DNA from 4 places in the Acidicapsa borealis genome. Region 4 is predicted to be linked to each of the others. Evidence: predicted binding sites of a transcription regulator. Region 4 holds the regulator's gene; each other region holds the start of a gene.
What was found. The regulator LexA, encoded in region 4, represses DNA repair genes until DNA is damaged. The targets are predictions, from matches to a motif close to CANTTCGCTTTTTATTCGC.
Positions count from the first base shown of each region.

Region 1: AC5S27_RS13870 (putative DNA modification/repair radical SAM protein) is a predicted target of LexA. The motif match lies at 3,704-3,722, and genes of this name have one in related genera.
Region 2: AC5S27_RS20000 (copper amine oxidase) is a predicted target of LexA. The motif match lies at 4,009-4,027, and genes of this name have one in related genera.
Region 3: dinB (DNA polymerase IV) is a predicted target of LexA. The motif match lies at 2,410-2,428, and genes of this name have one in related genera.

Region 1 covers NZ_JCACNY010000001.1:3,371,458-3,378,962, forward strand. The annotation lists gene dnaX (DNA polymerase III subunit gamma/tau) at 1-2,140, shown strand, start outside; gene AC5S27_RS13860 (YbaB/EbfC family nucleoid-associated protein) at 2,187-2,513, shown strand; gene AC5S27_RS13865 (MBL fold metallo-hydrolase) at 2,649-3,599, shown strand; gene AC5S27_RS13870 (putative DNA modification/repair radical SAM protein) at 3,755-5,008, shown strand; gene AC5S27_RS13875 (UdgX family uracil-DNA binding protein) at 5,005-6,438, shown strand; gene AC5S27_RS13880 (secondary thiamine-phosphate synthase enzyme YjbQ) at 6,532-6,948, shown strand; gene AC5S27_RS13885 (hypothetical protein) at 7,100-7,505, shown strand, end outside.
Region 2 covers NZ_JCACNY010000001.1:4,910,373-4,917,877, reverse strand. The annotation lists gene AC5S27_RS20015 (TonB-dependent siderophore receptor) at 1-1,671, opposite strand, end outside; TPP riboswitch at 1,750-1,851, opposite strand; gene AC5S27_RS20010 (HD domain-containing protein) at 1,914-2,474, opposite strand; gene AC5S27_RS20005 (MFS transporter) at 2,484-3,866, opposite strand; gene AC5S27_RS20000 (copper amine oxidase) at 4,286-6,301, shown strand; gene AC5S27_RS19995 (TonB-dependent receptor) at 6,540-7,505, shown strand, end outside.
Region 3 covers NZ_JCACNY010000001.1:2,686,234-2,693,738, forward strand. The annotation lists partial or broken gene AC5S27_RS11095 (DUF1738 domain-containing protein) at 1-49, opposite strand, end outside; gene AC5S27_RS11100 (hypothetical protein) at 499-1,236, opposite strand; gene AC5S27_RS11105 (hypothetical protein) at 1,266-1,484, opposite strand; gene AC5S27_RS11110 (hypothetical protein) at 1,645-1,863, opposite strand; gene dinB (DNA polymerase IV) at 2,684-3,382, shown strand; gene AC5S27_RS11120 (alpha/beta fold hydrolase) at 3,459-4,616, opposite strand; gene AC5S27_RS11125 (M23 family metallopeptidase) at 4,914-5,948, opposite strand; gene AC5S27_RS11130 (CocE/NonD family hydrolase) at 6,702-7,505, shown strand, end outside.
Region 4 covers NZ_JCACNY010000001.1:3,177,520-3,185,024, reverse strand. The annotation lists gene modB (molybdate ABC transporter permease subunit) at 1-628, opposite strand, end outside; gene modA (molybdate ABC transporter substrate-binding protein) at 632-1,468, opposite strand; gene thrC (threonine synthase) at 1,562-2,944, shown strand; gene thrB (homoserine kinase) at 2,947-3,855, shown strand; gene trxA (thioredoxin) at 4,249-4,602, shown strand; gene lexA (transcriptional repressor LexA) at 4,682-5,287, opposite strand; gene AC5S27_RS13080 (response regulator transcription factor) at 5,593-6,627, shown strand; gene flgL (flagellar hook-associated protein FlgL) at 6,668-7,505, shown strand, end outside.

The sequences.
Region 1 (7,505 bases), 190 kb from region 4:
CCACGTCACCCGCACTCTCGTCAACGCCCTCACCCAGAAGCGCATCGCCCACGGCTACATCTTCTCGGGCCACCGCGGCATCGGTAAAACCACCATCGCCCGCATCCTCGCCATGGCCCTCGACTGCCGGACCGAAGTCGGTACCGAGCTCCGCCCCACTGTGGAGCCCTGCCTGCAATGCGTCTCCTGCAAGGAAATCGCCTCCGGCGGCAACGCTTCCGGCGACCTGATCGCCTCCAACTCCTTCGACTTCATCGAGATCGACGCCGCCTCCAACCGAGGCATCGACGACGTCCGCTCCATCTGCGCCCAGGCCGACGTCCGCCCCGCCCGCGACAAGTACAAAATCTTCCTCCTCGACGAAGCCCACCAGATCACCGACGCCGCCTTCAACGCCATCCTCAAGACCCTCGAAGAGCCGCCCGAGTGGGCCATCTTCATGATGGCCACCACCGAGCCCGAGTCGATCCCGCAGACCATCCGCTCCCGCTGCCAGCACTTCAGCTTCCACGCCGTAAAGTTCGACGACATCTTCGCCCAGCTCAAAGCCATCGCGGAGAAAGAGAACGTCCAGGCCGAAGACGCCGCCCTCGCCCTGCTCGCCGAAGCCGGCGACGGCTCCATGCGAGACGCGCTCTCCATCATGGACCAGGCCATCGCCTCGGCCCCGGTGGAGAACGGCCGCGCCGTCCTGCAGACCGACCAGATCCGCGAGCTCATGGGCTCCGTCCCCAACGCCGTTTTCGAGCGCCTCATGGAATCCGTCAGCGCCCAGCAATCCGCCGCGCTCATGCAGGATCTCGACAAGCTCATCAGCTCCGGCAACAGCCCATCGGCCCTCGCCCGCCAGCTCGTCCGCTACCTCCGCAACTGCCTCATGTCCAAGCTCGGCGGCGAAAACACTCAGCTCCTCGAAATCGCCCAGGACGAGCGCAGCCGCGCCTGGCGCACCGCCCAGCTCTTCACCGAAGACGAACTCACCCGCAACCTCCAGATCGCCCTCCGCACCTTCGACGAGCTCAACTACCGCCAGGAACAGCGCTTCCACCTCGAACTGGGCATGCTCAAACTCATCCAGGCCCAGCGCCTCCTGCCAGTCGAAGAAATCCTGAGCGGCCTCTCCCTCCAAAGCAGCTCAAAGCGCCCGTCCCTCCCAGCGCCCCCAACAGGCCAGCGCCCCTCCGCGCCGCCCGCCTCTGCTCCGCGCCAGTCAGCACCCACACCAGCGCAACAGCACGTGCAACAACCCGCAGCCCCGGCCTCACCCATCGCATCATTGTCCCCCTTCGGCGCCAGCACTCAACGCACCACGGAAGCTTCGAGTTCGCCCACGCCAGCGTCAATTTCGGCTTCACCAGCTTCAATCTCAGCTTCACCAGCACCAAAGCTCAACCAGGCCGAAACCTCTGTAACAGGGCACAACTTTAGCCGTGCCGAAAATCCCCCTGAGATCACCAGGGCTTCAGCCCCTGCCAAAGCACCAGCCGCCGCTCCTTCAACACCCATGGGCGCGACAGCGGCCATCCCGGAGGGAGCAGGGGGCTTCAGCCCCCTGAATGTCGGCTCAGACAGAGAAGCGGCTTCAGCCCCGGGCACTCTGCAACACAACACTCCGGAACCTGCATTTCATAACGTCGAATCGGCTCATCTGTCCGAACCCATGACCATGGGCTCTCTTGCGCTCGCCGAAGAGCCGATTGCACAACACAGCCCGGGCCCCCAAATCGTTCCTCCCCAGCCCCCCGCCGCTGCGTCCAACGAACTCGTAGAAGCCGCCCGCACCGCAGTAGCCGAATCCCTCTCGCAGGGCGGCCACGGTACAGCAGCCGTCATCCTCGAAGACGGCAAATGGCTCATCGAAGGCTCCAGTGTCCGCATCGAAGTCGCCGCCAAGCCTACCATGATCCGCATCACCTTCAACGCCGCCGCCGAAAAGCTCATCCGCGCCGGCCTCCAGCAAGCCGGAGCACCCACCCGCTTCCTCATCGTCCCCGGCGAAGGCCAGGCCTCAGGCGGCCCAGCCAAAGTCCGCGCCCCGCAAGGCAGCATCGAAGCCGAAGCCCGCAGCAACCCATTAGTTCTGCAAGCCCAATCCCTCTTCAACGCCGAAATCGTAGCCGTAGTAGACCTCCGCACCTAAAATTGTTCTCTGTCGGCTGTTCTCTGTTCACTGTCAAGGAGCGACCATGTTTAACCCGCTAAAAATGCAGGAAATGCTCTCGCAAGCCAGCCAGATGCAGGAAGAAGTCCAGCGCAAGCTAGCCAACACCATCCTCGAAGGATCCAGCGGCGGCGGCGCCGTCACCGCCACCATGAACGGCAAAAAGCAGCTCCTCAAAATTCGCATCGACCCCGCCGCAGCCTCCAGCCTCACCAGCAACGCCGCCGACCTCGAAATGCTGGAGGACCTCGTAGTCGCCGCCGTCAACGACGCAGGCCGCAAAGCCGAAGAAGCCCTCAAAGGCCAGCTGAAAGGCGCATTAGGCGGCCTGAACATCCCCGGCCTCACCTAGCGCCGTACTTGCCTTTGCCCTTGCTTTTTGGGTTTGCCATTCCCGCAGGGAATCTGCTGTTGCAGTTGCTTCTCTTTCCGTCACCCCTGAAGAGAATCTGCTGTTACCTTCACCAAGTCCAGCCCCGGAGCCAAAATGCCCACCCCGCAAAATCTCACCCGCCGCCACTTCCTCCGCACCACCGCCATGGCCACAGCAGCCACGCTCTCCGCAAGCCGCTTCCTGAAAGCTCAGCTCCCCGACCGCGTCCTCCAGGCGCGCGAAGCCGCCCTGAAGACCCCGATCAAAACCACCAAACTCTACGACAACGTCTTCCTTCTCCAGGGCGCAGGCGGCAACATCGCACTCCAGACCGGCCCCGACGGCCACCTGCTCATCGACTCCAGCTTCGCCACAGCCGTCCCCGCCATCCTCGCCGCTGCCAAAGCCGCCGGCCCCGGCGCACCCAAGACCCTCATCAACACCCACTGGCACTACGACCACACCGACGGCAACGAAAACCTCCACTCCGCCGGCTACACCATTACCGCCCACACCAAGACCCGCGAACGCCTCTCCACCCCGCAGTTCATCAAAGCCTTCAACCTCAACTTCCCGCCAAACCCCGCCGGTGCCATCCCCACCATCACCTTCGACTCCACCAAGACCATCTCCCAGAACGGCGACGCCCTCGACCTCGTCCACTTCGACCCCGCCCACACCGACACCGACATCTACATCCACTTCCAGAAAGCCAACGTCCTCCACTGCGGCGACACCTTCTTCAACGGTTTCTACCCCTTCATCGACGAGAGTTCAGGCGGCAGTATCGGCGGCATGATCCGCGCCAACGAGAAGGCTCTCGCCCTCGCCACCGCCGACACAAAAATCATCCCCGGCCACGGCCCGCTCGGCACCAAAGCCGACCTGCAAGCCCTCCACGACATGCTCAGCGGAGTCCGCGAGAAAGTAGCCGCCCTCAAATCCTCCGGCCTCACCGAACAGGAAGCCATCGCCAAAAAACCCACCGCCCCCTGGGACGCGAAGTGGGCAGGTGGCATGATGAACGGCGACGCCTTCGCCGGCCTTGCCTACCGCACCATCTAGCGAGAAAGAAATCCGCCTACCGCCAGCTTTTGCAGATCACGTAGCTTTCAAGCCGCGCATTTGATCGCGTCAAAGGCTGGCTTTCCGTGCGCAATTTCGCTCATGAATTCGCCTTTTATTCGCTACACTAAAAGCTGGTAGACGGATCATTTCCCATGATGACCACCCAGCAGAAGCTATCCATCCTCGCCGACGCAGCCAAATACGATGCCTCCTGCGCATCGAGCGGCTCCAGGCGCGCCGGCAACGGCAAAGGCATCGGCCACTCCGACGGCACCGGCATCTGCCACAGCTACACCCCCGACGGCCGCTGCGTCTCCCTGCTCAAGATCCTCCTCACCAACTACTGCACTTACGACTGTGCCTTCTGCGTCAACCGCGTCTCCAGCGACATCCCCCGTGCCCGCTTCACCCCCGCCGAGGTCGTCCAGCTCACCCTCGATTTCTACCGCCGCAACTACATCGAAGGCCTCTTCCTGAGCTCCGGCATTGTCCAGTCGCCCGACTACACCATGGAGCAAATGATCGATATCGCCCGTTCCCTGCGTGAAGACCACTTCTTCGGCGGCTACATCCACCTCAAAGCCATCCCCGGCGCCTCACAAGCTCTCACCGAACGCGCGGGTACCTACGCCGACCGCCTCAGCGCCAACATCGAGCTCCCCACCCAGAGCGACCTCGTCCAGCTCGCCCCCGACAAGAAAGTCGAAGTCATCGAAGGAACCATGGGCCAGATCCGCGAACGCAAAGACGAGCTCGACCACGACCGCCGCCGCATTCGCTCCACCCCCAAATTCGCCCCCGCCGGCCAAAGTACCCAGATGGTCATCGGAGCCACCGCTACCTCCGACCGCGACATCCTCACCACCGCCACCCACCTCTACGGCAGCTACAAGCTGCGCCGAATCTACTACTCCGGCTTCTCCCCCTATCCGCTCGGAGACGGCCGCCTCCCGCAGTCAGCCCCGCCCCTCGTCCGCGAGCACCGCCTCTACCAGGCCGACTGGCTCATGCGCTTCTACAAGTTCCAGGCCGCCGAGCTAACCACTGACCAGACCCCGAACCTTCGCCTCGACCAGGATCCCAAGCTCACCTGGGCCCAGGCCCACCCCGAGTTCTTCCCCGTCGATGTAAACAAAGCCTCCCGCGAAGCCCTCCTGCGCGTTCCCGGCATCGGCCACAAGAACGTAGAGCGCATCCTGACAATCCGCCGCTACCACAAGCTCATCCTCGACGACCTGCGCAAGCTCCACGTCCGCACCAGCACCGCGGCCCACTACCTCATGGCGCACGATCACCTTCCCCCCAAAAAATTGCCGCTCCCCGCCCGGTCCAGCAAAATCACCGCCGCGCACCCCCTTCAGCTGGACCTCTTCACCCCGCAATCCGCTCTCACCGGACAGCTATGAACCCCACCGCTGGCCTCGCACACCCCATCTACATCGAGCCCACACTGGCCGCCTGGCGAGAAGCAGCCCGACCGCTTCTGAAAGCAGGCATTCATCCCCACCAGGTTGACTTCATCGATTCCGGCACCCACACCCCCGGCGCACCATCTCTCTTCGCGGCCCAGAAGCTACAGTCCACCAACGTCCCCGTAGCCTTCCCCACCCCGCATGTGCCCGCGGAATTTTTCCGGCGCGCCGCCATCGCCGCCTGCCATCGGAGCCCCGACCGCTGGAACATCCTCTACAGCCTCCTGTGGCGCCTCCAAAGCAATCGAGATCTGATGCACATAGCCGTCGACGACGATGTAGCCGACCTCCGGCGTCTCGAGCATCAGGTCAAACGGGACCTGCACAAGATGCACGCCTTCGTTCGCTTCCGCCAGGTCGTCACACCCGGCGGAGAACAGTTCGTCGCCTGGTACGAGCCCGACCACCGGATCCTCCCTCTCGCGTCATCCTTCTTCGCGGAGCGATTCTCCGTCATGCGCTGGTCCATCCTGACCCCCGACGCATCCATGCTCTGGGACCCGGCAACCAGGAAAGTAGAATTCGGCCCCGGCGTCCCGAAAGAATTGGCCCCGCAGGCAGATGAGCTCGAAGACCTCTGGCGCACCTACTACGGCTCCATCTACAACCCCGCCCGCACCAACCTCCGGGCCATGCGCTCTGAAATGCCCGTGCGCTACTGGAAAAACCTGCCCGAACTCCAAAGCATGCCCGATCTCCTCCAGCATGCCGAACATCGAGTCCAAACCATGGTCGATCAACGCTCTCAACTAAGCGCCGAATCCTGGGTGCCCAGGCAGCACACCCTGCCCGTCCTGCGTGACGCCATCCCCGGCTGCAAAGGCTGCGAACTCTACGCTTGCGCCACGCAGGCCATCTTCGGCGAAGGCCCCGCGCACGCCAAACTACTCATGGTCGGCGAGCAGCCCGGCGACGAAGAGGACCGTCAAGGCCACCCTTTCGTCGGCCCTGCCGGCCGCCTCCTCGACGAGCTGCTCGCCGAAGCCGGCATCGACCGCGCCCAAACCTACGTCACCAACGCAGTCAAGCACTTCAAGTTCAAAGAGGTCGGCAAGCGCCGGCTCCACGAAAACCCACGCCTCGGTGAAATCAACGCCTGCCGCCCCTGGCTCCTCGCCGAACTCGACGCCGTCCAGCCCAGCCTGGTCCTCTGTCTCGGCGCATCCGCATCGAAGTCCCTGCTCGGCGCAAAATTTTCCCTCACACGCGAGCGGGGCAAAATCGTCTCCAGCCCCTGGGCAGAAAAAGTAATAGCCACCCTCCACCCCTCAGCCATCCTCCGCGCCCCCGACCCACAACGAGGTATAGAAATGCGAGCGGCCCTCCTGTCCGACCTCAAACTAGCCAAAGCAGAAATAGCCTGAACACCGGCCATCCTTCCCCCAAAAAACTTTAAGCTGTAAGCTGTTCTCTGTAAGCTATTCCCTATCCCCTACACCCTGTACCCTGGTCATGACATGAAAGCCCACACCGAATACCTCACCTTCAACACCCGCAAACGCAAAGAGATGGTCCACATCACGGACCAGGTAGAAGCCATCGTCCGTCGCAGCGGCATCCGCGACGGCCTCTGCTTCGTCTCCCCCATGCACATCACAGCAGCCATCTACGTCAACGACCACGAAAGCGGCCTCATCGAAGACATCGGCAAGTGGCTCGAAGAACTAGCCCCCGACCGCCCCAATTACAAGCACCACCAGACCGGAGAAGACAACGCCGACGCCCACTTGAAAGCGCTTTTACTCCACCATGAAACCACCCTGCCCATCACCAATGGCAAGCTGGACTTAGGCACCTGGCAACGCATCTTCTACGCAGAATTCGACGGCCAGCGCAGCAAGCGAGTGATAGTGAAAATCCTCGGCATCGAATAAGTTTCAGCAGCATAGCACTGATCTCTTCTCCCAACGACAACTGCGCGTTGCCGTGGCTCTGTCCCTGCCCTCCTGATGGAAGGGCAGCCGCTTACACGGGATTGACACGGCATGGTACTCTTGGCGTCAAAAACCGCCAGGAGATTTCAACATGAAGTTCCCCGCAGCTGCCAGTTGTCTATTGCTTCTCGCTGTCACCACCGCGATCTCCGGCTGCAAATCCGATTCGGTCGAGGCCTCCGGCGCATCAGTCGCGGACATCTCCCCCGCGCCGCCAACCTTCAACCAGCAATTTCAAGCCCGCAACCCGCGAGTCTGCGCGAAGGTGACACACGTGCCCAGCATGGCCGAGGCCACCGTCATGGCCCAGTGCGACTTCGAATCCAACAGCAACGCCGGCGGTTCGAGCCCGGTCTTCATGCTGGCCACCGACGTGGTCGTCCAGATAGGCAATCCCAAGTCCTACAACCCCGGCGTCGATAACTACTGGGATAACATCGATCCCGCAGCCAAGGTCTACCCCCTGCGTGGTTCCTCCACCAGCTACACCTGCACTC
Region 2 (7,505 bases), 1.7 Mb from region 4:
GCGGAATAGTGCCGTCGTTAACAAGATCCGGCGGCCAGGCTCATACTTGGCTCCAACCTCAGCCTGCCGTGTATAAAACGGCGCCAGGTATTGGCTGGGATTCTCATTTGCCCAGAACGGCGCCTGCGGTCCCAGCGAAAGCAGCACACTGTAGCTCGCATACAAAGTCAGATCGCCAACTGGCGCAATTGTCGCCGAATACTGCGGCAGCCAAACTCCTTTCGTCCCTGAGACGTTGATATCGCGCACCGAGGCATACCGCCCGCCAGCAGTAAGCCGAATCCGCCCCGGAAGCTCCACCCTGTCCTGCACAATCCCCGAAGCTTGGTGATTGAAATCGGCCTGTACAGAAGGCCCAGGAGCCTCATACGTTTGCTCAGCAAACACTACATTTGGCTCGTAGATATTCTCGACACCGATAGGGGCATAGATGATGCTAGGCGACAGATCCACAGCTCGATAAAACATAGAACCACCCGCAACGATGTTATGCGTCACCGGCCCGGTCTTGAGCCGTCCGTAAGCAATCGCTTCGCCCAGCGTATCAATGCGCAACTCGCCGGGACTGCGATAGTCGTAAGCTTCATAACTCCCGTCCGGGCAGAAGAAATAGTAAGGAGCATCCGGGCACAACTGCGTCACGCCATCCGCAGCGTAGGCTGCACCGTATGGGTAGATCACATTGTCATCTATGAGCGAGTGGCTGTAACTCGCGGCCAGGTAAGCATGCCAGTTTGGTGTGATCGTTGTATCCACGCGTGAACTTGCGTTAAACGCATCGAAAATGTTCGGCTTTGACCACGGCTGGTCCGCGAGCATGTGCGATGGGTAAATTCTGTTCAAGTCCGGCACCGTAGTCCCGCCCAGCAGCTGGTATCCGGCAACCGACCGCTCCCGCTTGTGCTGATATTCGAAATCGGTCTTCACCGTTACTGTATCGGACGGTTTCCAATCCGCCGCCCCGGCGCCCACGCCGCGCCAGCCATTCGCACTCTCGACGTAAGTCTTGATCTGTTCTCCGGCAAAGTTTCCGCGCAATCCAAACTGCTTGTGCGGTCCAAACAGATGTCCCACATCAACTGCCGCAAACACCGTCCCGCGATGATCCGTAGCTATGTCAATTGCCGTCACCGCAGCAGGCCGCTTGGTGACGTAATCGATCACACCACCCGCCGCAGTAATCCCAGCCTCAATCCCGCTCATGCCCTTTACAAACTCGACCTGCTGCTTGTTCTCGAGCGGCACATCCTGCTCTCCGGCAATCACTAGCCCGTTGATCTGCAGGCCAGTAGCTAGATCGACATTGAATCCACGAATCTGAAAGTCGCCGTAGTAGCCCACCGGCGCATAGTCTTCGCCAATCGAAGCATCGTTCTTCACCAGGTCCGAAAGCACCCGCGAAAACTGGTCCGTCATCAGGTCGCGCGTCAACACCGTCGCGGACACCGGCGCCGAAGCCAGCGGCAATCCATCGAGACTCCCGGCATCCACGGTTGTAGGAAGATAGTCATCCTGGGTATGCCCCTCGACCACCACCGTCGTAGTCACCGGCTGCACGGATTGAGCCTGTTTCTCGGATTGCGGCGCAGGAGCTTGCGCAACGACAGCGGCCACACAGAAGAGAGCTGAAAAGGGAAGAGCGAAGCGAAAGAAGCGGGCGAGCGATGACATAATTTCCTCTTGGTCCTGAGCATTTGGCTCGGACGAAAACAGAAACAAGAGGTGCTCGCCGGAGGCAGCCGTTGAGCGGCAGCATCCGAGAAAACTTCCCACGCCGGTATTATCCGGTTCGGGTCCGAAGGGACTCTCTCAGCCCCGCAGCTTGCATGCGGAGCACCCCTGTTTCATTTCCTTGAATATATACCCAATAACCGGGTCAGCGTCTCGCAGAGTGCAAGACTATTTCGGAAGTCTTAGCGCCATACCGATCGCAGCTCGTCCAGATAAGCAGCAGGACCAGGAACTTCCAGCCCTTCGATCTTCGCGTCGTCATCCCAGTGCCGCAGCGTAACTGCATCCTTCGCAAACGGCTGCGCCAGAAACGCCTCGGCCTCACTTTCCGTCATCGGACCGCCCTGCAACCCAAGGCTCAGCTTGGAAGATGGCGAAAGCGCATGGAGATATGCCGGGTCAGCGAAACAAAGATACCGCTTTGCCGCCACGTGCATCCGGATGGGCTCAGTCACTGCTGGTGGCAGATGCGGGCCCAGTAGCTCCTGCGCCAGTTCTTCATGCTTCGTATCCTTGCCCTGCTCGGCGATATCCTCGCCTTCCGAGTGCAGGAGGTGTCCAACATCGTGCAGCAGCGCCGCAACCACCAGTTCAGCGGGCTGTCCACTCGCACAGGCAAAGTGGGCCGCCTGCAGGCAATGTTCCAGCACAGTGACGGGCTCGCCAAAGTAAGTCTCGCCGCCGTTGCTTGCCAGTAACTCAATCAGCTCTTCTGGAGTATCAATTCGCGCAGTGGCAATCATGGAGAAATCCTACACCCGAGCCTTCGCATTGCGGAGACGGACCTGAGCTTCGCGCCTCTGCGCAATCGCCAGTACAAGCGCCACCACCGCCGTCAGCAGGCAGATCGCCGCTAGCACCAGGAAAGCGTTCCGCCATCCATATTGCACGGTGACCCGAGCCATCGTATCGCCAGACAGCACACCTGCCAAATAGCCCACACCATCAATGATGCCCGCAGCAGTAGCAGAACCCTTTTCGCCGCCAAAGTCCATCGACATGGCACCGGCAAGGTATGAGTAAGGTCCCAGCAGCAGAAAGCCCACCAGGGCCACCAGTCCGACCGGAATCCACGGATTGACCGAAGAAGTAGCATGCCCCGGCACCTGTGCGAGCAGGAAAAGACAAGCCGTTCCTGAAGCCAGCCCTCCAAATAGCACGAGGCTGCGCCCGTTCAACCCCAGACGATCACTGAGAAACCCAGCCAGCAGAACAGAAATGCCACCAAACAGTGGAAAAAGAGCGCTGCGACTCGCCCCCTGAGCATTACTCAAACCCACGTAGTCGACGAAGTACGTCGGAGTCCAAAGATTGAACGTCTCACGCAAGAGTGTCGTACCAAGCGACAGCAGACAAACCATCCAGAAGAAGCGGCTGGCCAAAAGTGGCTTGAGAATCGACCCCAATCCGCTCTTTTCTTCGGCCGATTTTGCCTTGGGCTTCTCATCCGCGTAGACATTCAGCGGATTGGTTAGCGGAGCCGGAAGTCCGCGCTCCTGTGGCGTTTCCCGCAGCAACACGAGGTTTGCAAGAAACAGCACAAACAGCAATCCCGCACCGGTAAAGAAGATCCCACGCCATCCCATGCCCGCATCGAGCAGCACGGACATAATCTCTCGTGAAGCCGCATCGCCAAAGAGATAGCTCAGGCTTAGAACAGCCATCACCGTGCCGTAAATCGAGTAAGAAAACCACCGCGAAGAAACCTTGACCAGCCCAACCCACCCCGACGACTGGAATGCCCGATTGCCGATCCAGGCGAGCGTGAAAATGGGAAATCCGCCGCCCATGGCGAACAGCAGGGTGAAGAGAATCGCACCGCCCATACCGGCAAGAAAGTTGTTTCTCCCGCCAAACAAGTCCGCAAATGAGCCTGAGACAAACTTGCCGATAGCGTATGCCAGCACGCCGGCCGAAGCAATCGAACCGAGATGTACCTTGGCTACTGCCGCTGGGATCCCGTGCTGCGCAAGATCAGCAGTCAGCAGCGGCATCACAACCGAATAATCGGACCGGCAGAAGTAGTAGCCAGCGTAGCCAAGCATGAGCAGTGACACGGTCAGCGCATGCCAGCGCGTGAAGGCGGGCTGTGTCTGTGGCTCTTGGGCCGGGCTATCGTCCTGATTGGATGTCATTTGCGCCTGTATTTCGGAAGATTTGAAGCGACTGTGCGAGGCTTTCCACTAGCGTAACAGTATGCCCAGACCTCATCGGCTTACCCATGCCACTGGGAGGGAAATCCCGGCCTCCGTAGGCCCCAAAAGGGCGGCTCTCCTGGAGAATTAACAGAGAATTCTTGACTTACGGTCCGAAGTGTCGGATAAAGGGAGAAATTTCCCTTCGTGGAAATGTTCCGGTTTGCGTCCTCAGTGGACTGGTTTCGCGGATTCGGCCTCCTGGCTTTCTGCAAAGGGTACTCAGGCTCCCGTAGCGTACTTTCTGGTTTTTCTTCTTGCTGTGGTCGGTTTCCCTCTCTCCGTGCTGGGTTCCTGCCCAGCGGTGTCTCTTCTTCTCGAAGAGGCCAAACATGCGGGCTTTCCCGCGGAGGTTATACGTGGTTTCTCGTTGTAGATTTGCAGCTTCCGTACTCCTTTTCCTTCTTACGCTAACTCCTGTCTTTGCGTTAACCCCCGCCGTGCATCATCCGCTCGACTCCATGACCCCCGACGAGTATATGAAGACGTACAACGTCCTGCAGGCCGCCGGCAAACTGAGCGATAAAACCATTTTCACCAGCATTCTTTTGCGCGAGCCTCCCAAGGCCGAAGTGATGGCCTGGAAGCCGGGCATGCCCATCGTGCGCAAGGTCGACATCGTTCTGCTCACCGAAGGCAAATCCTTTGAAGCGACAGTAGACGTCTCTGCCGGCAAGATCGATTCCTATAAGGAGTTGACCAAGGACCAGGCTCCCGTCACGGAAGCCGAAATGCACGGCTATGACGACATCCTGAAGAAAGACCCGCGTGTTCTCGAAGCGTTGAAGAAGCGCAACATCACCGACCTCCGTCTCGTGACCTGCTACGTCACGCCGGCTGGTCACGTCGATCTGCCCGAGCAGACAGTTGGTCGCCGGATTGGCTGGGGCGGCTGCACCTACGCTGCAAACGCAAAGTTCGGCTGGGACCGTGAAATCCCCGGCATCTTCTTCGTCGTCGATATGAACGAGAAGAAGATCACGCGCCTCTCCGACTACGGAGTAGTTCCCATGCCGCCCACCACCAGCATCTATGACGCCGATGGCGGTCCCGCTCTCCCCGGCACCAAGCCCTTCCTGATCGCGCAGCCAGACGGCCCCAGCTTCACCATCAAGGACGGCGAAGTGAACTGGCAGAACTGGAAGTTCCGCTTCCGCCTCGATCCGCGCGTCGGCCCAGTGGTCAATCTCGTCACCTACAACGACGGAACCAGGGACCGCTCCGTTCTTTACGAGGGCGAACTGTCGGAAATGTACGTCCCCTACCAGGACCCGGAAGAAACCTGGAACTCGCATGTCTTCCTCGATGCCGGGGAATACTTCATCAACACCGGCTCGGGCGGCATCATCAAGCCTCTGTTGGCCGGGGTCGATTGCCCCGCATATGCGACCTTCTTCAGCGGCACCTTCTTCCACGAGAACGGCACGCCGTACATCCGGCCGCAGCTGGCCTGCTTGTTTGAGCGCGTGACCGGCGACCCGGTTTGGCGCCACTGGGATGAGGACACCTACGCCATCTCTGGCCGTCCCACACGAGAGCTCGTCCTTCGCACCGTAGCCACAGTAGGCAATTACGATTACCTTTTTGACTGGCGCTTTGAGCAGGATGCTTCGATCACGGTTGGCGTGGGCGCAACCGGCATTCTCGAAGTAAAGGCCGTCAAAGACCTTCGCGCCGACGGCGAAGTCTCCCCTGCCATGAAGGTGAAGGATGCCAAGGGCGACACCTACGAGTTCGGCCAACTGGTCGCTCCCGGTATCTCGGCTGTCGATCACGATCACTACTTCAGCTACCGGCTCGATCTCGACGTGGACGGCACCAACAACAGCCTGATGGTCGACAAGATGGTGCCCTACAAGCTGCCTGATTCTTCCCCAGGCCGCAAATGGATATGGGCGATGAAGCCGGAGATGCCGAAGACCGAGGGCGAAGCCAAGCTCGATGTCTCGATCGAGCACCCGGCCATGTGGATGTTCACCAACGAAGGTGTAAAGAACTCGCTTGGCCAGACCACGAGCTTCGAGATCATGCCAGGCGAGACCGGAATCAGCCTGCTGCCCTCAAGCGAATGGCCGCAGAAGCGTGCCGGCTGGTCCGAGCACAATCTATGGGTCACGCCCTATGATCCCAACCAGCGTTACGTCTCTGGCACCTATCTCATGGGTAGCACCGGCGAAGATACCCTGCCCAATTGGGTGAAGCAAAACCGCAGCATCATGAACACGGATATTGTTGCCTGGTACACAGTGGGATTCCACCACGTACCGCGTCCGGAAGACTGGCCGCAGATGCCCATTATGTGGCATACCTTCTCACTGCGTCCGTTCCAGTTCCTGCCCAAGAACCCGGCCATGGATCTGCCGATGGTTCCGTAGTTGGTTCCGTAGTTGAATCCGCAGTAACCCGCTACACAAGACGCAACAATCATTCATTCAGACCAAATCAGAAAGTTTGACTCCGGCGCTCACCGAGGGCCGGAGTCTCATACACAGGAAGCTCAAGAGACGAATTACAGCCCGCAGAGCTGGCGGTGCTGCTTTAAGTTCTCAGGGGTCCGGGACTTCTTTACCCCGGACTTCCAACGAATCGATTCCATCTTTGTGAGGTCCATGCATGTCCTACCTTCCTTCCTTCATGTACGCCCTTTTTTCGCCTCGAATTCGAATGAACCTCGGCGCTGTCTGTAGCCTGTTCTGTCTGGTTCTCCTCGCACCACAGGTCAACGCGCAGTCGACCTTCGGCGCCATCGTGGGCACAGTCCAGGATGCCAGTGGTGCGGTCATTCCCGGCGCCACGATTACCGTCGTCAACACCGGCACCAGTGCGAAACGCGAACTCACTAGCGATGGCAGCGGTAGCTTTACCTTCAGCAATATCGATGTGGGCAACTACAGCCTGACCATTACCGCTGCGGGCTTTGAGAAATACAGCCTGCCGGAGATCGCCATCACCGCGCGCGAGTCGCGTCGCATCGACGCAAAGATGCAGTTAGGCGCAGAAAACCAGACCGTGACCGTCGAAGGACAGGCCCAGAACGTCATCACCACGGAAGTCTCGAACCTCGCAGAAACCAAGCTCGGTGAAGAACTCGTAAGCCTGCCGGTCGCCATCTACTCTCGTTCCACCGGTTCCACCAGCCCTATTTCTACGCTGACGACGGAAGCCGGAGTGCAGACCGACGACAACGGCAATCTCACGATCATGGGTACGACTCCAGCTCTCATGAGCGTGACGCTGGATGGCATCAGCAGCGTCAACGTAGAGAGCTCCGGCCCCAACAACGAAATGTTTCCGTCCTTCAACTCGATTGAAGAAATTCGGGTCAGCGAGTCCAATAACAACGCCGAATTCTCCGGCGTCGCAGACATCACAACCGTTTCAAAAGCAGGTACAGGCAAGTATCACGGCGGCGTCTTCGAGAATCACCAAAACACGATCTTCAACGCGGGCGATCCCTTTACCGGTTCCAAGCCAAAGATCATCATGAACGACTTTGGCGGTACACTCGGCGGCCCAATCTCAATTCCACATCTCTACAACGGTCGGGACAAGACCTTCTTTTTCGCCAGCTTCGAAGGC
Region 3 (7,505 bases), 490 kb from region 4:
GCTTCTTGCTGTCGATGCTGGCAACGTTGGTGGTGTCTGTGCTGCTCATGGTGGAGTCTCCTTGTCGGCATTTGCTTTTGCACGTCCGCGTTGAACGCGGCATGTACATGCCGAACGCCTCCTGGCGAAGGCGGGGGGTAGCAAGTGCAAGGAGAGGGGGATCACCCACTCTTGAAGCGGAAGCAAAGCTGGAGCGGAAAGAGCGAAGGGCTGCACAAGCGAAGCGCGGAAGCCTGGGGAGACTCCTTGCGCGCGCGAGGGGGCGGCGCCCCCCTTAGGAAGGCTTGTCTTCCGTATGAGTGCGCGTCAGCGCACAGGAATTATTGGGGCGGGCGTTGCGGGCGGGAACGGCCCGCAGAGATGGGAGCGGAAGACGCTTTGCGACTGGAGCGTGGGAAGAGGCTTCTTCCCACCACGACCAAGACCAACGACGATTCTCGAAGTTTGTATAAACGTTGACGAGAGAACTAGTGATATCGGATGAGAGTGCAAATGGCCTTAGCCCCGAGGTAGCTTGCTTGAGCTGGCTAGAACCTCGTCCAGAGTGAAATTTTCCTTGATCAGAACCCGCAGTTGCTCGATGGCTGCGTTTAATCGGTTTGCCTGATCTCTGAGGTCATTTACAAATCCTGCCAATTTCTCTTTATCTTCAGTCTTGAATTGGATCGAAGGAAAGGCTTCTTGCCAGTCGGCGACTTCGACAAGCTCAGTTGGCCACATCCACGGTCGATCTACATCGTTTGCCCGGTGCCGTCGAAGAGATTGATAGAACTGCTCCAGATCGATGGCAAGGACACGCTCGGAAGGATGCCTGTAGAGGATCGACTGATTTCTCGGCTCCTCTTCCGGAATGGTGACCGAGTCCGCCAAGGAATAGAAGAGAGATCCTTTGAAGGTGTGAATCTGCTCAAAGAGCTCCGCCAGAGCAGGATCGAGCACTTCAAGAGTTAGAAACAGGTTGTCAGTCAATTCGAAGAAGCGCGAAGTCAATGATCCGATTGTCCGACGGTGGATAACGATTAGATTGATCGTCACCCACGATTCAGATTCATGCGCTTCGAGTTCCTCAAGGAAGCTGGTTGTGACGGCGTAGAAGCCTTTCAGAATCGACAACAGTTCGACGAACGAGTAACAAGCCCTACGCTTATCATCAAGCGCGATGTCGAGACGTTTTCCGATCAGTTTGCTCGCGACGAGTTCGACGAATTTCGAGAGGAGACCGGCACCCATCATCATTGGATTGTTATCGCTCCTGATCGCGAATATTACTGGATTGTGTCCCACGGACGCGCAGGCAGGTACTTGGCAAACCCTGGCCAATCCGAAGTCGCGACGCCCACAGGGCGTTCACGATCCCATTTGTCGAACTCGACGCGCTCATCAGGCGGCAGGTTTTCGACACAGTCCAACATACGGCCATACCACTGGCTGACGCGACCGTGATAGATATTCACCACTTTGGGATTGTCAAGATCTTTAGACATGGAAACCTCTAGGCGATTCTAATTCCAGCGGCGCATCACCAATAGATCCACGTATCCAGAATGTGTTTGCAGGGACAGACCCGAGCCGGAGCTTCGTAACGGCCTTGAAAAGTGCCGCAGAGGTGGGAGCCGATCTGACCCGTAGCACCGACAGCCAAGTTCAGCGTGAGATCGGTGGCGTGGAGTAGTCCTTGAGCACGCGTGGTTGGCCGCCGTCATCCCGCGTCATCGTGGCTTCCAGAGATGTGGACATTTTTAGACAAGAAGAAAATACGGTGCCATCGGTGAACTCGATACAGATCTCCGGGCCATCGATGGTGTCTTCGTAGATCGTGAATTTGCTTACAACTTTGCCAATGAACTCCGCACACTCGATCACTCCAATCCTCCGTCATAAGGGATGCGGCAAATGACGCATCATTTGGTCGGCAGGGGCATTCGGCCCGCCATCAAGGCAGGTCGTAAGGCCGGGGGATGGCCCAAGGGAAATTTGTTCGCAAAACGAAAAAGGATAGCGCAAGATGCTGGGAAACGGTATCGCTAGTGGTCACGAATACGAAGCGAGCCAGGCGAAGGGGTTCGGGCGATGACGCGGGGTACATGGAATCTGTCTCCTCAACCGGATTCAGGGGAAAACATTTGCGGTGCGCCCCCGCAAACAGCCCTTGAAAACCCGTGATCGGGGAGTTGGAAAACCGTCAAACCGCGCGGTTCCTGGACCTTTAGCTTTAGGGGCCTGGACATAGTCGCAGGCTCCCCGACCGCAAAGGCGTAGGGAATCTTCGTGCGCCGTATGGCGCACTTCGGTTTGAAGGGGTTTCCACACCCCAGGACGGTGCGTGCCCGTCCCAGTCAAATCATTCAGGAACGGGTCAAAAATTGCAACATTATCGCCAACGACCGAACGTTGCAATGACACCTCTGGGCGAACATAAAGAGAATATGAAAGGATGGGTTTGAGGACCGAAAACCGATGGGCAGACGGATCAGAGACGAAGTAGTTGGACATCTATTCGAAGTCGCTGAGAACTCGCCCCGCCCCGAAGCAATAGCGCTGTTGCGTGCGTTCGCCCAGAACCGTCCATCGGATTTCACCTTCCTGACATCGAGCGATCTGGCTGACCTGAAAAACTCAGCCTTTACGGGCATTGCGGAGTGGGACGCCTTCTCGGAGCACTGTCGATCCTGCGGGCTCTGCCATGCTTGATCTCAAGGTTTTAGGCGGGGCCGATATTTCCGGAATCGGCAGTCGCAAGGTCGTTCATGTCGACATGGACGCCTTCTACGCCTCTGTCGAGCAACGCGACGATCCAAGCCTTCGGGGACGTCCTGTGGTTGTGGCATGGAAAGGAAAACGCTCGGTGGTCTGTGCGGCTTCCTATGAGGCGCGGCGTTTTGGATTGAGGTCCGCGATGCCTGCGGTAAGCGCAGAGCGGTTGTGCCCTGAAGCCGTCTTTGTTCCACCCGACTTCGTGCGCTACAAGGCAGCATCGCAGGCGGTGCGGGAGATTTTCCAACGCCACACCGACGCTATAGAACCGTTGTCTCTGGATGAAGCCTATCTCGATGTCACGCAGAACAAGACAGGCATACCGACCGCCACCCTTGTTGCGAAGGCGATCCGGCAACAGATATGGGACGAATTGCAGCTCACGGCCTCGGCAGGCGCAGCTCCCAATAAATTCCTGGCGAAGATTGCCTCGGATTGGCGCAAGCCAAATGGCCAGTTTGTGATTCAGCCTCATGAGGTGCAGGGGTTCCTCCTCACGCTCCCAGTGGGTCGGATTCCTGGTGTCGGCAAAGTGACTGAGGCCCGCATGGCAAAAGCCGGAATCAAACTCGTCGGCGATATCTACGCGATGGAACTTGCAGCCTTGGAGCAAGAGTTCGGAAGTTAGACCGGGCCACCACGCAGCGACGCTCCTCCTTGGCAGATTTCTGGAAGTTGGTCGCTACGCAATGCAGTTCTTGCTGCTACGGCAATCCGCTGCCGAAGGCGTCGATGGCACTCACGACCTCCGACTGATTCGAGAGGAAGATGTAGTGGTGTCCATGGGGTATCCGTACGATTTTCGCAGACGGCCGCTGAAGTTGAAGCGTAGCTATCTCGGCTTCCTGCGACTGCGTGCGGTATGTTTCAGCGGCGCTACGCTTCGCAGGATCGCTGCCGACCGGTAGATCAGACGCACTCGGTACCGGAACGATGGCCAGGATCGGCACATTGGGTGCCTGAAAACGTTCTTCCTGTTCCAAGATCGCGGTGGAGACAAAGTCTGGCGCCTTCTGATCGCCGACTCCGCCTCTAGCCGTTTGGGTGAAGGTCTGGCGTATCTCATCCTCGGGAAATAAACCGCCCAACTGAGATGAGACAAAACAACGGAACGCCGCGAAACTCGCCATCGTGGTCGTACTCGGCCCAGCCGGTGATGCTCCGGCTTTGCCAGCTTCCTCAATGCTCCTGAAGTGGATCGTTTCGGCAAGGCTTCGCTGTAATGCGCTGGTATCGTCCAGAAGAGCGATCATCTGCTGTGTGTCGAGCGGGTCGTCATGCATACGCGCGATCTGCGTGCTGAGTTGCTTTAGATCAGGCAGGTAACCGCCCCGTTGTAGGTCGTAGACTGCATATTCATGTGCGGCATCGAGATAGACCAGACCGGCGAGTCGATCGGGAAAGCGATTCCCGATTGCGCTCAACTCTTCGCCGGCAATCGAGTGGCCCACGATGATAGGCCGGTGGATGTCGAGGGCTTTAAGTACCGCCATCACATCCTCGCTCAGTTGTTCGGGGGTATAGCCTGTCTTGGGCACCGTTGACGCGCCAAAGCCGCGTCGAGTAATCCCATAAACGTGGAAGTGATGGGCAAGTTCAGGCGCGATCGTGTCGAACACATGTGCTGTGTTTCCCAGGCCCGCCAGCAATACCAACGGCCGCCCGCTTCCGCCCCAATCCAGAACCTCGAGCTTTACGTCGTCACCTACCGATATGAAACGTTGACGATAATGCTTTTTCTCGGCCTGCAGGGTCGAGACGTTCGGAGAACAGTCATTCACCTGTACGGCTGCGTACGCAGGAGCGGCTATCGACAGTACGGTCAAAAGTATCCCGAATAACGCTGTGCTCGTCTTGCTCATCTATTTCCTTTCTGTTGGTTGTTCGCCTTAGCTATCCGGACTGCAAACGGCTCCACTTTGAGCGCACCAATGGGGCGCCCGAACGAATGGCCTGAATAAGAGTTGCATCTTCTGCGTAGATGGATATACGGAAGCCACTGTTCGGCAGTTCCGCATTTTCCAGACTTGATGGCAGAAATTCGCTCAGCTGACGCAATCAGGCCGATGCGCTCGTCGAGAACATTTCAAGCGGCCCAGAACCGTCTCAGGACGGCGAATGCGAAAAGGACCGAGATGAATGTTCGCGACGTCTCACGGTCACTCATGCTCTGAGTTTGCGAAACTGATGATGCTCTTGCCGAGTGGTAACTCGTCATTATGAATCACGGGCTGACTTTCGCCTTCGTTCTGTGTGCGGAAGTGGTCAATCAAGTACGGCACTCCCTCTCCCACAAGGAGTGTCGAAGAAGTGGTGACCTCGAAATGCAGGTGTGGCTCACGTGCGTCTCCAGAGGCACCGATACGTGCCAATACCTGACCTCTTCGAACGGAGTCTCCCGACTTCACGAGTACGCTTCCCGGCTTCAAATGCATATAGTAGGCAAACTGGCCGCCACCGAGATCGAGCACGATGGTATTGCCTGAAATGGTGTCGAACGTGATGGGAACGGCAGGATGAAATGCTTCGTTGTGCCCAGGGATGTTATTCGGCAGACCATCTCGCGCCATGAAGACACGTCCGTCCGCGACTGCCAGCACCGCTTGGCCGTAGGAGAAATAAGAGTTCACATCTCGAGGATCGCCGGCAAAAGAGACTCCGTTCTTGACCCTCTTCCAGTCGATTGCGTAACGCCTGGAGTCCACCGTTCTTCCATCCAGAACAACCATTCCGCGGCGATGGTGGTTGTCTTCATCGTTGCTGGGACCATCTGCCGCAAGCCAGCTTGCACCTTCTACGGGAGGACTGAGCACGTGCAACGTGGTGTGTTGGGTTGAAATTACCGCACCCTGAACCATCGAGTCAGCAGCAATCACACGATGAATCAGTTTGCTCGGCATAGGTGCATTACGATTGACGACCACGGATATGAACACGACGACGCTTTGGCCGGGAAGAAGAGTCAACTTCTCTTTTGAGCCGGCAGTTGTCTTGGCCCCATAGCCCTGCACCATGGCTTCGAGTTGAGTGGCATCGAAGCTCCCAATCGGCGGTGTTCCTGTACCGGCCGCATCCAGGACATCGATACGGTTCAGAGTGATGGGAGTCTGCGCGAAGTTCGTCAAGTAAAGCTCATACAGCAGATACGAGTTGATTCCGTTTGGAAACGCTGTAGGGTCAAATGGGACGCGCATCTCCAGCTGCAAAGGAAATGCAAAAGGCTTGCTTACTGCTTTCCCGCTCGGGACCTGCAGAGGCTGCAACGTGGACCCTGCTGTTGACAGGTTCGCCTGGGACATCAAAGGACAGTTGCAAAGGGAAACGGCTAGAAGCAGCAGAGAAACACGCATATATCACTCTTACGGTATCGGACCGAAGAAGTTCCCGACCGGGGCGCATCCGGGGTTGAGAGAGCAAAGATCTTATTTAGAACACCGGTTCTCACGGTAAATCTTTGTGTGCCAAGACGCTCCGTTGAGGCTGACACCGTCGGCTTCTGTTAGCTCACCGCCATCGTCGTGAAATCTCCAGGACCATGGGGCGTTCACCGCCACGAATCATGCGCTTATCTCTTGGCCAGTTTAGCGTATCCGGGAACCTCACCAAGTGATGTCCAGACTGGCAGGCCTCGCTCTTGCGCGAGTCGCACGTCCTCATCAGCTCCCTTCGAAGCCCCTGGGTAGCCGAAGCACAGCATCGCAACGCTTGATCAGCCGATTTGCGATTGGGGAGAGAATTTGGTCATAGATGGCGTCTCCTGGCAGTTTCGGGCCTGCTTCCCTTAGCAGCGGTAGGGCATCCGCGCAACCCACTTCGCCGGTGTCGTTCGTTGTCTTGTGTTTGGCCTCCAATCCAAAGCGTCTGGGCGCTTGCCTTTCGGTCGCAGCTCAAGTCGTTCGAGACTTCGCACTTCGAGCGCGACTCGATCAAATTGTAAACTCGTCATCATGACGATCCCCCGGTTTGCACAGCGTTTGGTCGCAACGGCGCTTTTTGTTTTAGTAACGCTGTTCTCAGGTTGTTCCGCAGTTTCGGCTCAGCAAGTCCAGCCTCCCTCAGCTCAGCCTGACGGCGACTATCAGATATGGGACAAGGTGCTGATTCCCATGCGGGACGGTGGTGTTGTCTCGGCGGTCGTGGTGAAGAAAAAAGGGACAGCCGATCGGCTACCTGCGCTGCTGACGGTCGATATTTACACCGATCCGCCTGCACAACTTGCCAGAGCGAAAGATGCAGCGGACCGCGGCTACGTTGGCGTCATAGCCGATACGCGTGGCAAACGCCTGAGCCCGGACCCTATCGTGCCCTACGAACACGAGGCCTCGGATGGGTACGACGTCATTGATTGGATCGCGAAGCAGCCCTGGAGCGACGGTCAGGTCGGGATGCGAGGAGGAAGCTACCAAGGATTCACCGCCTGGGCGGCAGCAAAGAGGTTACACCCGGCGTTGAAAACCATTGCCGTTTCGGCTGCAGCCATCCCCGGAGACGGTCTTCCGATGGCGAACAACATCTTTCTGAATGCCAACTACAGCTGGGCATTCTACGTTACGGACAACAAGCTGCTGGACGATAAGACCAACAGCGACTCCGCCCGCTGGCAGCGTATGCAGGAGACGTGGTTCGCCAGCGGTGAACCATATCGCAAGATCGACCAGATCGACGGGCAGCCAAATCCCTTGCTGCAGCGCTGGCTTCAGCATCCTGCGTACGACAAGTTCTGGCAGGACATGGTGCCCTACAAACAGGAT
Region 4 (7,505 bases):
CCAGCGCAAGCGCGACGACACAGAAGAGCAGAAGCATCAGAGCCGTCCGGTTGGCGGCTGCGTAGTCAAAGCCTTCTACTTGGTTGAACAGGACGATGGAGAGTGTACGCGTGGCGCCGGGGATGTCTCCGCCAATCATAAGAACTACGCCGAATTCACCGACCGTATGCAGGAAACTGAGGATGGCGGCCGTAAGTAAGGACCGGCCTGCAAGCGGGATGAGGATGGTCGTGACGAGACGAACCGGGCCAGCGCCGAGTAGTCGGGCTGAGTCAAGAAGAGAAGCGTCGATGGCTGCGTATCCAGCGACGACAGGCTGCACGGCGAAGGGCAGGCTGTAGATCACTGAGCCGACGACCAATCCTGCGAACGAGAAAGCCAGGGGGTGGCCAAGCAATTCAGCAATCCAGCGGCCGGGACCAGTGCGTGGTCCGAGAAGAAAAAGTAGATAAAAACCTAGGACTGTCGGCGGCAGCACGAGTGGAAGACCGGTGAGCGCTTCGATAATGATGCGGAAGCGGGAACGTGTAAGCGTGAGCCACGCGGCAAGCGGGATGGCCACGCACAGCAGTATCACCGTGGTAATGGTTGCGAGTTTGAGGGTGAGAGCGAGTGCGTGCCAATCCATCGGTTATTTCACGGGCGTCAGGCCGCTCTGCAAGAGCTGCTGCTGGATTGGTTGAGATAGTAGGAAGTCGAGGAACTTACGAGCATTTTCATGCTGGGTCGAATGGGTCATCACGACAGCGCCTTGTTCAATAGCAGGATACAGTTCGGCGGGAATGACAAAATAGCTGCCTATCGACGCGAGGTGCTGAGTTTTGGCTGATGTCAGCGAGATCAGACCAGCATCGGCGTTGCCCGATTCCGCAAACTGCGCCGCCTGCGAGATGTTCTCAGCGGTAATCAGTTTGCCTTTGAGCGTATCCATCAGCTTGAGGCTGGTAATGGTAGCCATTGCGGCGCGGCCGTAGGGAGCGCGTTCGGGGTTCGCAATCGCCAGGCGGTTGAGGGCAGGGTCGCGCAGTGTGTCCAGCGTCGGGGTCGGCCAGTGAGAATCCTTGCGCGTCCACAGAACGAGGGTGCCACGCGCGTAGGTCAGGGGTGCTGCTGGGCCGCTGCTCTTGATATTCAAAATTCCCGCAGTGTCGGCAATGCCAGCGTCAATCAGGCGCTTTGGATAGCCGAGATCGGCAGAAAGGAAGAGGTCGAAGGGAGCTCCGTTCTGTATCTGCACAGTGAGCGCGGCGGAGGCCTGGTAGGTTGCCTCAGCCTGAATACCGGTCGATCTCTTGAAGGCCACCAGGATCGGAGGCAGGACAGGCTGCAGGTCGGCTGCGGCAGCGATTCTGAGAGGCCTATCCTGCGCAGCCGCAATGCCCGAAGCAACTCCCACGATCGCTAATGACAAGGTAACGGAGAAAAGAGCCGATGAGAGCAATGACAACAGCAGGAAGGGTTTTCTCATTCCGGAACCGACACTGCGCGCACTCTGAGACATCCCGCTTGCTCCCCCACACTACCCAAAACGCGGGTGCTTGCTGGTAGGCTAACACTTGAGATGAACGACAATCTGCATCAGTTGCGCTGTTTCGGTTGCGGCGCTCGCATTCGTGGGGAGCAAGCTGGAGCCACCTTCCGTTGTGTTGAGTGTGGCGATCTTTTCGAGGTGGAGTACCCGGGCTGGGGACTTGGTGCCAAGTCTGATGGCCGCCCTAATACAGACCGCCCAAATGCGGGAGCACTGAAGTGGCTTTGGCGCGAGCGCCGGGCTTCCGGAGAGTTACTGGACCATTCAGGCGTATGGCGTTTTCGTGAATTGCTGCCGGTGCTCAACAGCTTCGGCAATGCGGTCACGCTGCGGGAAGGGAACACGCCGCTCTATCATCTGCCGCGAGCCGCAAAGGCGTTGGGCGTGGACCAGCTCTTTGCCAAGCACCAGGGTATGAATCCGACCGGGTCCTTTAAAGACACCGGCATGACCGCTGCCCTGAGCGTGGCTAAAGAGCGTGGTTACGAGTGGGTTGCATGCGCGTCGACCGGGAACACCTCGGCGGCGATGGCCGCGTACGCTGCCCGTGCCGGGATGAAATGCCTGGTTCTCATTCCGCAAGGAAAGATTGCCTGGGGCAAGCTGGCTCAGGCGATGGATTATGGCGCGGTTACCTGCCAGCTCAACACTGATTTCGACGGCTGTGTGAATGTCCTCTCGACAATCGTCCAAGAGGCACCGATCTACCTGCTGAATTCCGTCAATCCCTATCGCCTGGAGGGACAGAAGACTCCGGCGCTGGAGATTGCCGAATACTTTGACTGGAGTGTCCCAGAGCACATTCTCGTTCCCGGTGGAAACCTGGCTAATAGTTCGGCTCTGGGTAAGGGTTTTCGGGAGATGAAGGCGCTGGGTCTAATTTCGCGGCTTCCGAAAATCTCTGTGATTCAGGCGGCCGGAGCTAATCCGCTGGCAGCGAGCTTTGCCGCGAACGACGGGCAATCCTTGGAGCCGGTGGAGGCCAATACGCGCGCAACTGCGATCCGTATCGGCAACCCGGCTTCGTGGCGCAAGGCGGCTAAGGTTATCCACGAGAGCGGCGGATGGTGTCTCGATGTGACCGAGGCGGAGATTGCTGTTGCCAAGGCGGAACTGGGCCGCGAGGGGATCGGATGCGAACCGGCATCGGCTGTGACCCTCGCCGGGTTGAAGAAGCTGGTGGCGCGCGGCGATGTGGCTCCTTCCGACACCGTCGTTCTGTTGCTGACAGGGCACACGCTCAAGGACGCCGACTATACCATCGATTTCCATCGCGGCACACTGCTGCAGCCGCAAGAAGCTGCGGCCCAAGCGCAGGAGATTGCCGCGCTGCGCCGCAATGCCGTAGAGGTCGAGGCATCGCCGGACGCGGTGCTGAGGGCTCTGGCGGAAATACAAAGCAGGTGGGTCTAGCTGTGAACGCCTTTCGACTTCGCCTGCCTGCTACTTCTGCCAACCTGGGAGCAGCTTTCGACACCGCTGCTGTCGCCATGGGTTTCTATCTCGAAATCGAGGCGGAAGTTGCCTCAGAGTTCTCGATCCTCGCTTCGGGAAGAAATTCGGAGCTATGTTCAAGGCTTGAAGACAACCTGATTCTCCAGACATATAGCTCCATTCTTAAGCGCGAAGGCCGTGCTGTTTCGCCGTTGACGGTCCGCATGGTGAACCAGATCCCTCTTGGAATGGGTTGTGGTTCTTCTGCGGCCGGGATTCTGGCGGCTGTGGCGATGGCGAACCACTTCGGTGAACTTGATTGGTCAAACGAGCGCATTCTCGCTGAAGCTTGCAAGCTCGAAGGGCATCCAGACAATGCGGCGGCCTGCTGGTTGGGTGGGATGGTGGTTGCAGCGATCGAGGGCGACCAGATTCATGTTGCGCGCGTCGATGCTCCTGCCGATTGGCGAGCGATGGTCGTGATTCCAGCCAATCCTCTGGCAACCAGCAAAGCCCGCGCAGTGCTTCCTAAGGAATATTCCCGAGCGGACGCCGTGGCAAATATCCAGGCTGCATCGCTGCTCGGCCTGGCCTTCGCCCATGGCCGGGGGGACCTCTTGCGACCGGCGATGGCTGACCGGATTCATCAGCCGTATCGCGCCGAGATTTGCCCGCTCCTTCCCCTCCTTCTACCCTTGGCAGGCAATCACGGAATTCTTGGAGTGGCCCTGAGCGGAGCTGGTCCGTCGGTCTTGTTGGTACTTGCGTCAGAGGCCGCGGCAGATGAGGCAACTTCGGCAGTTCATTCCTCGTTAGCTGGACGGGAGACAGCGGAGGTCCTCGTGGTCCCTTTTGCGACAGAGGGCGCTGCAGCAGTTCAGGAACGGTAAACATTCAATTGCACAAGCACTTAACTGCGCCTTACACATCAAGTTTCAAACTTTGGTGCAAACTTCACGGCCAAACTCGGAGCTAAGGCCGACTCTTTGGGGATTACTTTTTGCATTACCTAAGATTTCTTGCATTTCCCTGGACGAAAACCTAGATTCACCGTGTGGGCAGTTCTGGGGGAGGGCTGCTCTAGCGCCCGAGATTCCTTTATGGGATCCGGGCGCTTTTTCATGTCTGTGCAATTTCGTTGAATTCTTCCCTTTCGGCGACGGGAAGACGACTTGCGTTTCCTACTTTGCGACTTCCTTCCAGGTTTTGCATCTTATGGAGTGGCAAGTGCGGTTAGACTGGCGTAGAAGGTATCTCAAAACGTCGGAATCGCGAGGAGACACATGGCAGGAACCGGAGTATTTGAAGTAAGTGATGCAACCTTCGATCAGGACGTGCTCCAGTCGGAGCAGCCCGTATTGGTCGATTTCTGGGCAGTATGGTGCGGTCCCTGTAAGGCCATTGCCCCGATCGTCGACGATATTGCTGCGTCCTACGCGGGCAAGATTAAAGTTGCAAAAGTCAACGTCGATCAAAATGGCGCTACACCTTCCCGGTACGGAATCCGCGGAATCCCGGCTCTCTTGATCTTCAAGGGTGGTAAAGTGGCTGACCAGATCGTGGGCTATGTGCCTCGCGAAGTGATCGAAGAGAAGATCAATCGTGTATTGGCGCTGTCTCCTGCTGCTGTCAACTGACGGGCGCCGCCGACATTAAAAATCAAAGCGGTCCGGCACTCCTGCCGGGCCGCTTTTTGTCTTGCATCAGGCGATACCGCTAGCGGTATCGGCGCAATACGCCTAGCACGCGGCCCTGGATGGCTACCTGCGCTGCGGGGACGAAGATAGGATCCATTTCCAGATTGGCCGGCTGCAGCCGCACTTGGCCACCCTCCAGGTAAAAGCGTTTCAGAGTGGTTTCTGATCCGCGAACCAACGCCACTACGATCTCCCCCTGGCGAGCCGTCCTGGTACGCTCAACCAGCACGTAGTCTCCACTGATGATGTGCTCATCCCGCATCGAATCCCCACGCACTTCCAGTGCAAAGACGTCTTTGTTGCCGACAACGTCATGCAGGGAGATGCTTTCCACGTTTTCGGCGGCCTCGACTGGCAGACCGGCAGCGATCCGGCCCATCATGGGAAGGCGCTCGCTGGTGCGTGTACGTGTGCCGACCGGCACCACGTCGATCGACCGGCTGCGGTTGTGGACGCGGTCGAGCAGACCCTTCTTTTCGAGATTGGTGATGTGCTTGTGAACGGTCGCAAGGGACTTCAATTCCAGTCCTCGCGCAATCTCTTCAAAGGAGGGTGAATAGCCGTTGCGGTTAACGAACGACTCCAGGAAGTCGAGAACCTCTTTTTGTCTTCGAGTGACAGCCATGCGCGCATTCTAGCGAATGAAAAGCGAAATTGCCAGAATTATTTTCGCTCTCCGTTCTCCTCCCCGCACAATAGTGAGTTGGCTAAATTGTTTGCCCCTCCAATGGCCCTGACTAGCGAAGAGGGCACTCTCCATCTCTTTTGGGAAATTTTGTAAGGGAATCCCAATCTCGGAAGATCCTCTTTCTTCTCTTCACATTTGTCTTGAGTTGGAACGCTTTAAGCGGGAACGTTGATTCACGACACCCGGATTCGCCGTTTCAGCAAGCTTTAAGTACATGAGGCACCTACCGAGGGAAGAGAGCTATGAGGCTACTAATCGCGGAAGACGATCGGGCGCTGGCCATGTTTCTCACACGTGGACTGGAAGCGGAGGGGCACCGCGTGCGCTGCGCCATGGATGGTGCCGAAGCTGTGGAGGTATTTCGGGCTGAGCTGCCTGACCTGACCATCCTGGACCTGAATCTTCCAGTGAAGGACGGCGAACAAGCATTAGCCGAAATGCGCTCAGTCGACGCGCAGTCGCCGGTGCTGATCCTGACCGGAAGACAGGAGGTCAACACCCGCATCCGTTGCCTGGATCTAGGCGCCGACGACCTGATGATCAAACCCTTCAGCCTGCATGAGTTGCGGGCGAGGTGCCGCGCCTTATTACGCCGCAAGAGAGAGGCGAAATTGATGCTGCGTGTTGCAGATCTCGAACTTGACCGGCTGGACCACACCGTTCGACGGGCGGGAGAGCTGGTTTCACTCACGAACAAGGAGTTTGCCCTGCTGGAGCATCTGGTTCTACATCGCGGTCAGTGCATTTCACGGGTCGAGCTTTTGGATGCTGTCTGGAACATGGAGCCGGCGCAGACCACCAACAACGCTGGGACGGATCTGGTTGGAGATAACGGCAATGCCGGAGATATTTTCAGTGCTCCCACACAGGTTGCGGGCAGCGCGTTAAGTATGCAAGTGGTTATGAACGATCCAAACAAGATTTCCGCGGCTGCGCTAGGGCAGGGAACGGGTGACAATACAAACTCTGTTACTGCTGCGAGCCTTGCCACCCAGGCGATCATTAACGGTCAGACGCCCTCCGACTTTTACTCCAACCTAGTCAGCACACTAGGCGCTACTGTCTCTGAGACGACCATTCAGAACACGGCTCTGACGGCCTCAGTCAGCCAGTTGCAGACGCAGCGCGACTCGCTATCGGCGGTTAGCCTGAATGAGGAAGCGAGCAATCTACAGGAGTTTCAGCGCTCGTATCAGGCTGCTTCTCAGGTGTTTACGATCCTCAACAGCATTTACGCATCGGCTCTGAACCTAGGCGTCGAAACCTCAGTGGCATGACTGCGACGAAGCCCTAATCTTCGCCGGAAGAGGAAATTCTATGCGCGTGGACCCGTTTTTTGTGGTGAATCTGGCTGGTCCCTTGGATCGGACGCAGGTGACTCAGCAGCAGTTGACCGAGGAATTGTCGAGCGGCGTCCGGGTAACGTCTATCGGGCAGGATCCTGTGGCGGCGGCTCAGAATGTGCAGCTTTTGAATCAGATCCAGCGTGACGACTCGTTTACTCAGACAACGAGCCTGACGCAGGGACATCTGCAAGTTACGGATTCCGCGTTGGGAAGCGTCGTGGACCAGTTGAATCAGGCCATCGCGCTGGCTACGCAGGCCAACAACGGGACGCTTAGCTCCAGTGATTTGAAGTCGATATCGAGCGAGATTGCGGGACTGCGGGACGAAGTTCTGTCGCTGGCCAACACCAACTATCAGGGGCAATACATCTTCGGCGGCAGCCAGACGGCGGCGCCGCCGTTCACCATTGATAACACTACGACACCGGCCACAGTGACCTATAACGGCGACAGCAACGTGAATACGCTGACGGCTCCGAACGGCCAGACAGTCGAGTTGAATGTGCCAGGGAATCAGGTATTTACGGCACCTTCCTCGAACGTGCTTGCAGCCTTGAACAGTCTGATTGCCGACTATGCCAGTGGCACACAGGGCAGTGGTGTAGGGGACACGGCGGCGCTGAACACTGCCCTTAACTACATCGGGCAGCAGCGGGTGGCGATCGATAACTCGATTTCTCGGCTGAATGCTGCTTCCGGCGCGGCGAAAGCGGAATCGCTGCAACTGACGACGGTTCAGACGAACTTGATGCAGGCAGATCTTCCTGCCATTTCGACGCAACTCTCGCTGACGCAGTCGCAGCAAAAGG